Linked DNA regions of Phreatobacter stygius. The protein of the gene in region 1 interacts with the protein of each later gene in a pairwise test. Links are inferred from orthologs where the notes say so. Each region holds a gene or a part of one and is shown on either strand. Other genes may lie near its edges.

The links.
Region 2: the proteins of E8M01_RS14545 (region 1) and ileS interact in binary tests that used the Escherichia coli proteins (3 or more experiments, as listed by UniProt). The link is inferred for Phreatobacter stygius from one-to-one orthologs.

The regions. Positions count from the first base shown.
Region 1 is NZ_CP039690.1:3,122,871-3,126,048, forward strand. The notes cover bases 69-2,933. They hold E8M01_RS14545 (sugar ABC transporter substrate-binding protein), read left to right. Parts: upstream 69-952; coding sequence 953-1,915; downstream 1,916-2,933. Other genes in these bases: E8M01_RS14540 (ABC transporter permease), read left to right, coding at 69-887; E8M01_RS14550 (YciI family protein), read left to right, coding at 1,976-2,263; E8M01_RS14555 (Gfo/Idh/MocA family protein), read left to right, coding at 2,269-2,933. Outside these bases: more of E8M01_RS14540, read left to right, coding at 1-68; more of E8M01_RS14555, read left to right, coding at 2,934-3,178. UniProt on the Escherichia coli protein: Part of the ABC transporter complex RbsABC involved in ribose import. Binds ribose. Also serves as the primary chemoreceptor for chemotaxis.
Region 2 is NZ_CP039690.1:4,637,159-4,640,960, forward strand. What follows is about bases 16-3,504. They hold ileS (isoleucine--tRNA ligase), read left to right. Parts: upstream 16-394; coding sequence 395-3,304; downstream 3,305-3,504. Other genes in these bases: E8M01_RS21785 (TetR/AcrR family transcriptional regulator), read left to right, coding at 16-166; E8M01_RS21795 (hypothetical protein), read left to right, coding at 3,494-3,504. In the rest of the region: more of E8M01_RS21785, read left to right, coding at 1-15; more of E8M01_RS21795, read left to right, coding at 3,505-3,736. UniProt on the Escherichia coli protein: Catalyzes the attachment of isoleucine to tRNA(Ile). As IleRS can inadvertently accommodate and process structurally similar amino acids such as valine, to avoid such errors it has two additional distinct tRNA(Ile)-dependent editing activities.

The DNA.
Region 1 (3,178 bases):
TGCTGCTTTGCGCCTGCCTGACGGTCGCGACGCCGAACTTCCTGACCGAGATGAATATCCTCAACGTGCTCCGGCAGACGGCGCTGTTGTTCCTGGTCGCATCCGGACTGACGCTGGTGCTGATCGGCGGCGGCATCGATCTGTCTGTTGGAGCCAATCTCGGCTTGAGCGCCTGCGTCTCCGCCCTGGTCCTGCAGGCGACCGGATCGCTCGCCCTGACCCTGGCCGCGGGCATTGCGATCGGAACCCTGGTCGGCTTTGCCAACGGCCTTTTGGTCGCGGTCATGCGCATCCCGCCCTTCATCGCCACCTACGGCATGCTTTGGGTGCTGCTCGGCATCACCTATCGGGTGATGGCCGGCGAAAGCGTCCACGGCTTTCCGGCCAGCTTCCGTTTCCTCGGCTCCGGCCACCTCTTCGGCGTGCCGGTGCCGGTCTATCTGATGTTCCTGTTCCTGGGCGTCGGCGGGCTGTTCCTCAGCCGTACGCGCTGGGGCCAGGAGGTCTATGCCATGGGCGCCAATCCGGAGGCCGCCCGCCTCTCGGGGATCCCGATCCGGTCGCGCCAGATCCTCACCTATACCTTGAGCGGCGCTATGGCCGGCCTCGCCGCGTTGGTCCTGCTCGCCCGGGTCAATTCGGCCGAAGGCGATATTGGCGAGGCCATGACCTTGCCGGCGATCACCGCGGTGCTGATCGGCGGCACCTCGCTGTTCGGCGGCCTCGGCACGGTGTCCGGCACCTTTGTCGGCGCGCTGATCCTGACCCTGGTGATCAATGGAATGAACCTGCTGTCGGTCCATTCGAACTGGCAGCCGTTCGTGGCGGGCGCGATCGTCATTCTGGCGGTGCTCGTCGATAGGCTGACAAGCCAAAGGCAAAGCTGAGAAGGGCGCTCGATCGCCCCACATCACGAGCTCTCGCAACGAGAGCCATCAAGGAGGAACGTCCGATGCGACTGATCATTACGGCGACCATGGCGACCCTTGCCCTTGCCAGCGTGGCAAGGGCCGACGGCGAGCGGATCGCGGTCTTCACCAAGAACCAGACCAATCCCTTTTTCCAGGTGGTCAGGCTCGGCGCCGACAATGCCGCGCGCCAGATGGGCGCAACCGTCACCCATTATATTCCAACCCGCCCCGACAGCATTCCCGAGCAGATCAGCCAGATCGAGGACGTCACCGTGCGCCGTCCGAATGCCGTGGTCTTCACGCCCGTCGACTTCAAGGCGTTGACCCCGGCCATTCGCCGGCTCAACGAAGCCGGCATACCCGCCGTCAACATGACCGACCGGGCCGAGCGCGGCAATTTCGTCGCCTTCGTCGGCGCGGCCGATTACGATCTTGCGCTGACGACGGCGCGCTACCTGTTCCAGAAGATGGGCGGCCAGGGCAATGTCGTGGCGCTCGAGGGCATCAAGGGCACCCTGGTCTCGACCGAGCGCATGCGCGGCTTCACCGACGCCCTGAAGGAATTCCCCAATATCAAGGTGGTGGCGACACAAGCCGCGAGCTTTCAAAGGCTCGCGGCGCTTCAGGTGATGGAGAACCTGATCCAGGCCCATCCCAGGATCGAGGGGATTTTCGCCGCCAATGACGCCATGGCGACCGGCGCGATCGAAGCGCTGGAGGCCGCCAAACGCCAGTCGCTGGTGGTTGGCATCAACGGCACCAAGGAAGCCATCGACGCCATCAAGGCCGGCAAGATGTTGGCCAGCGGCGACTACAGCGCCTTCCTCCATGGCTGTTTCGGCATGATGGCGGCGATCCGCAATCTGCGCGGCTTGCCGGTGCCCCGCGAGATCGTGTTCCCGGCCCGCGTGGTCGACAATACCAACTACCAGAGCCTCGATATCGCGCCGGATCAAATGACCTGCCCGGCCTGGGACAGCGTCGTGACGCCAGGACGGTCCTGAGGCGATCCCGGGCCGTGGCAGGCTCGCCGCGGCCCGCTTTTCATCAACGACGAGGCCGCCATGCTGTTCACCATCCACGCGCTCGACAAGCCGGGTGCGCTGCCGACCCGGCTTGCCCATTACGACGCGCACAAGGCCTTCCTCGCCGACACCGCGGATCATGGCGTCAGGATCGTCATGTCCGGGCCGCTGGTCGAGGACGACGGCGTCACCGCCAAGGGATCGTTCTTCCTGGTCGAGGCAGCCGATCGCGCGACGGTCGAGACGTTCAACCGGGCCGACCCGTTCCATGCCGCCGGAATCTGGAGCGCGGTGACCATTGTCGCCTTCCTGCGCCGGCAAGGATGAGCCCGATGAAACTCGCGATCGTCGGCCTCGGCTGGTGGGGCAAGCAGATCATTGCCGCGCTGGCGCCGAGCACCAGGCTGACGGTCGTCTGCGGTGTCGACCCCGCGGCCCCTGGCGGGACAGCCGAATTTCTCGCCGCGCATGGCATCCGGCTGGAGCCGGAATTCGACCGGATGTTGCGCGATCCCGTGATCGATGGGGTGGTGATCGCCACGCCCCATGCCTTGCATGAAGAACAGGTCCTGGCGGCGATCGCAGCCGGCAAGCAGGTGTTCTGCGAAAAGCCGGTCGCCATGTCGGCCGAAGGTGCCCGGCGGATCGCCGGCGCCTGCGCGGCCAAGGGCCTGGTGCTGGGCGTGGGCCACGAGCGCCGTTACGAGCCGGCGTTCCGCGCGCTCGTCGCCATGGTCGAAGCCGGCAAGCTCGGCCGCCTTTTGCATCTCGACGCCAATGTCAGCCATGATCTGTTCCGAAAGCTCGATGCTGCGAACTGGCGGCTCAAGGCCCAGGATGCGCCGGCCGCCATGATGACCGCGGTCGGCATTCACGTGACCGATCTGTTCGTCCGGCTGGCCGGCCCGGTGAACGAAGTCCAGGCCGAAACCGCGTCGCTGGTCTTTGCGCCGCCGGCGGAGGATTTCGTCTCGGCACGGTTCAGCTTCATCAACGGCGCCAGGGGGTCGCTGACCTGTCTCTCCGCGACGCCCTTTTATGGGCGCGTGACTGTTTATGGCGATGCGGGCTGGGTCGAGATCGTCAGCGAAGGCAATGTCGATCAGGGCAAGCCCACGATCATGACGGTTGCGACCGCGACCGGCGAGCCGCGGCTGGTTCGCCAGTTTGCCGCGACCGATACGGTGATCGAGAATTTCGAGGCCTGGGCTGCCGCCGTCGACGGCGGCGCTGCCTATGATT
Region 2 (3,802 bases), 1.5 Mb from region 1 along the record:
CGAGACGCTGCTGGTCGACCTGGGTTTCAAGGCGGATATCGCGCATTGGCGTGCCTTGATCTTCTATTCCACCTATCTCGGCCTGGCGCTGTCCGGCCGGCGCCTGGGCCGCGACGAGATCGAAAGTTTCGTCAGGGAGTTGTCGATCCTGAGCGTGCCGGCCTGAGCAAAGCGCGCGAAGAACGGCAGCCAACGCCATCTCTCCCTTGCCTATCGGCCGGTCTTGCCCTTAAGAGAACGCATGCGCTTGTTCAGCCGTCTTGCGGTGCCCGCCGCTTCGCGAATTACCGGCCCGGCCTCCTGAGGCCGCGGTGACGCGCGCCCGGAGGTCCGGGTTCTTAAACAACGCCCTTCCTGTCGCGGCCAATATCGCCGCCTGATCCGGTCGAGACCGATGTCCGAACCTTTTGACTATTCGAAGACCCTGCTCCTGCCGGAAACGGCGTTTCCGATGCGCGCCGGCCTGCCGGAAAAGGAACCGGAAATCCTCAAGAGCTGGGCGGCCACGGGCCTTTATGACCGGTTGCGCCGCGAGGCGAGGGGCCGTGCCAAATTTGTGCTGCATGACGGCCCGCCCTATGCGAACGGCCATTTGCACATCGGCCACGCGCTCAACAAGATCCTGAAAGACATCGTCACCAAATCGCAGCAGATGGCTGGCTTCGACTCGGACTATGTGCCGGGCTGGGACTGCCACGGCCTGCCGATCGAGTGGAAGATCGAAGAGCAGTACCGCGCCAAGGGGCTGAACAAGGACGACGTGCCGATCGTCGAATTCCGCAGGGAGTGCCGTGCTTTCGCCAGCCATTGGCTCGACGTTCAGCGCGAGGAGTTCAAGCGGCTCGGCGTGGTCGGCGACTGGGACAGGCCTTATCTGACCATGAGCTTCGCGGCGGAAGCGCAGATCGCCGCCGAGCTCATGAAGTTCGCGGCCAACGGCCAGCTTTATCGCGGCTCCAAGCCGGTCATGTGGTCGGTGGTCGAGAAGACCGCGCTGGCCGAGGCCGAGGTCGAATATCACGACTACCAGAGCGATACGATCTTTGCCGCCTTCCCGGTGCTGGGCCAGGATTTCTCGATCGTCATCTGGACCACCACGCCGTGGACCATCCCCGGCAACCGGGCGATCTCCTATTCCAAGCGGATCAGCTACGGGCTCTATCGCGTGACGGCCGCGGCCGAGACCAATTGGGCCAAGGTCGGCGCCCAATATGTGCTTGCCGACAAGCTCGCCGGCGACCTGCTCAAGGCCGCCAAGGTCGAAGGCTTCGAGCGGCTTCGCGATGTCGGCGCGGCCGAATTGGCCGGCTATACGACGGCTCATCCGCTGCGCGGCAACGGTTATGACTTCGACGTACCGATGCTCGAGGGCGACCATGTCACCGACGACGCCGGCACCGGCTTCGTCCACACCGCCCCCGGCCATGGCCGCGAGGACTTTGACATCTGGATGGCCAATGGCCGCGAGCTCGCGGCCCGCGGCATCGACACGGCGATCCCTTATACGGTTGATGGTGACGGCCGTTTCACCAAGGAGGCGCCGAGCTTCACCGGCCGCCAGGTGATCACCGACAAGGGTGACAAGGGCGACGCCAATGGCGCGGTCATCGAGGCCCTGGCGGCCGCCGGCAGGCTGGTCGCGCGCGGCCGGCTGAAGCACACCTATCCGCATTCCTGGCGCTCCAAGAAGCCGGTCATCTTCCGCAATACGCCGCAATGGTTCATTGCGATGGACAAGCCTTATGACGACGGCACGACGCTGCGCGAGCGGGCGCTGAAGGCGATCCGCGAGACCGAATGGGTACCGGCCTCGGGCGAGAACCGCATCACCGGCATGATCGAGAACCGCCCGGACTGGGTGGTGTCGCGCCAGCGCGCCTGGGGCGTGCCGATCGCGGTCTTCGTCAACAAGGAGACCAACGAGATCCTGAGGGACGAGGCGGTCGACCACCGCATTCGCGAGGCTTTCACGCAGGAAGGCGCCGATGCCTGGTTCGCTTCCGACGACGGCGCGCGTTTCCTCGGTTCGGAATACGACCCGAAGGACTGGGACAAGGTCAATGACGTGCTCGATGTCTGGTTCGATTCCGGCTCGACCCATGCTTTCACGCTGGAGGATCCGCAGGCTTTTCCAAATTTCGCCGGCCTGAAGCGCAAGGTCGATGGCGGCGCCGACACGGTGATGTACCTCGAGGGCTCGGACCAGCATCGCGGCTGGTTCCATTCCTCGTTGCTGGAAAGCTGCGGCACCCGCGGCCGGGCGCCCTTTGACGTGGTGCTGACCCACGGTTTCGTGCTCGACGGCGACGGCCGCAAAATGTCGAAGTCGATCGGCAACACTGTCGCGCCGCAGGACGTCATCAAGCAGTCGGGCGCCGACATCCTCAGGCTGTGGGTGGCGGCCTCCGACTATTCCGACGACCTGCGCATCGGCAAGGAAATCCTGCAGACCACCTCCGATACCTATCGGAAGCTGCGCAACACCATCCGCTGGATGCTCGGCGCGCTGAAGCATCACGACGGCGCGACGCTGCCCGAGACCGATGTGCCGGAGCTCGAACGGCTGATGCTGCATCGGCTGGCCGAGCTGTCGCCTGTCATCCACGAGGCCTATCGGACCTATGACTACAAGAAGGTCTTCGCCCTTCTGACCCATTTCATGACGGTCGATCTGTCGGCCTTCTATTTCGATGTCCGCAAGGACACGCTCTATTGCGATCCGCTGTCGTCGCAGGGCCGGAAGGCCGCGCTGGCGGTGATCGAAGAGGTGTTCAAGGCGGTTGCGACCTGGCTTGCGCCGGTGCTCTCGTTTACCGCGGAAGAGGCCTGGTGGGATCGTTATGGCCGCAACGGCAGCGTCCATCTCGCGCCGTTCTATACGGCCGATGCGGCCTGGCTCGATCCGGCGCTCGACGCCAAATGGGACAAGATCCGCAAGGTCCGCCGTGTCGTCACCGGCGCGCTGGAGGTCGAGCGTGCGGCCAAGCGGCTCGGGTCGTCGCTCGAGGCTGCCCCGATCGTCCACATTGCCGATGCCGATCTCGCCGCAGCGGTTGCCGGCACGGACATGGCCGAAGTCGCCATCACCTCGGGGGCGACCGTCGTCGCCGGTGAAGGGCCGGCCGATGCGTTCCGGCTCGACGAGGTGAAGGGCGTCGCTGTGGTCTCGGCTAAGGCTTCGGGCGTCAAATGCGCGCGCAGCTGGAAATATTTCGATCCCACGACCGCTGATCCGGCCTTCCCGGACATCACTCCGCGCGACGCCAGGGCGATGCGCGAGTGGAAAGCCCGTCACGTGCTGTGAGGGGGAGGGCGCAAGCCCTCCTTCGAGGCCGGATGGCTGCGGTCGATTGCGCAAGGAAAGCGATGCGCTGCCATGCGGCGCAAACCGTCCACTGCCAGCGCATAGGGAATGACACGATGGGGAGATGCCCGATCTCAGCGGGCATGGTTCGTGCCTATAGTGGCGGGAGATGTCTCACGGGAGCAGGCCATGCCCCAGCGCAATTTCGCCGTCGTGCCATTCGTCCAGCGTGGCTCCCGTATGGTCGCCGAGGACGTGCACTATCTCGACACTTACGAGCAGGCGCGTGTGGTCGCCAATTTTGTCGCGAAGAAGCGGCCGGGGGTGATCATCTTGTCCGTCTCGGCGTCACGCTGGGACGAGGAACCGGAAATTGTCGTCCTGGAACAGATCGGCGCGGGGCTGGCAAGCGCCACCGCGACGGTTCACTGATCGGACGAGAGGCGGGTTGTCAGGCCGCTGTCACAGCAGACGGTCCCGCCGGACCGCATGAGGACA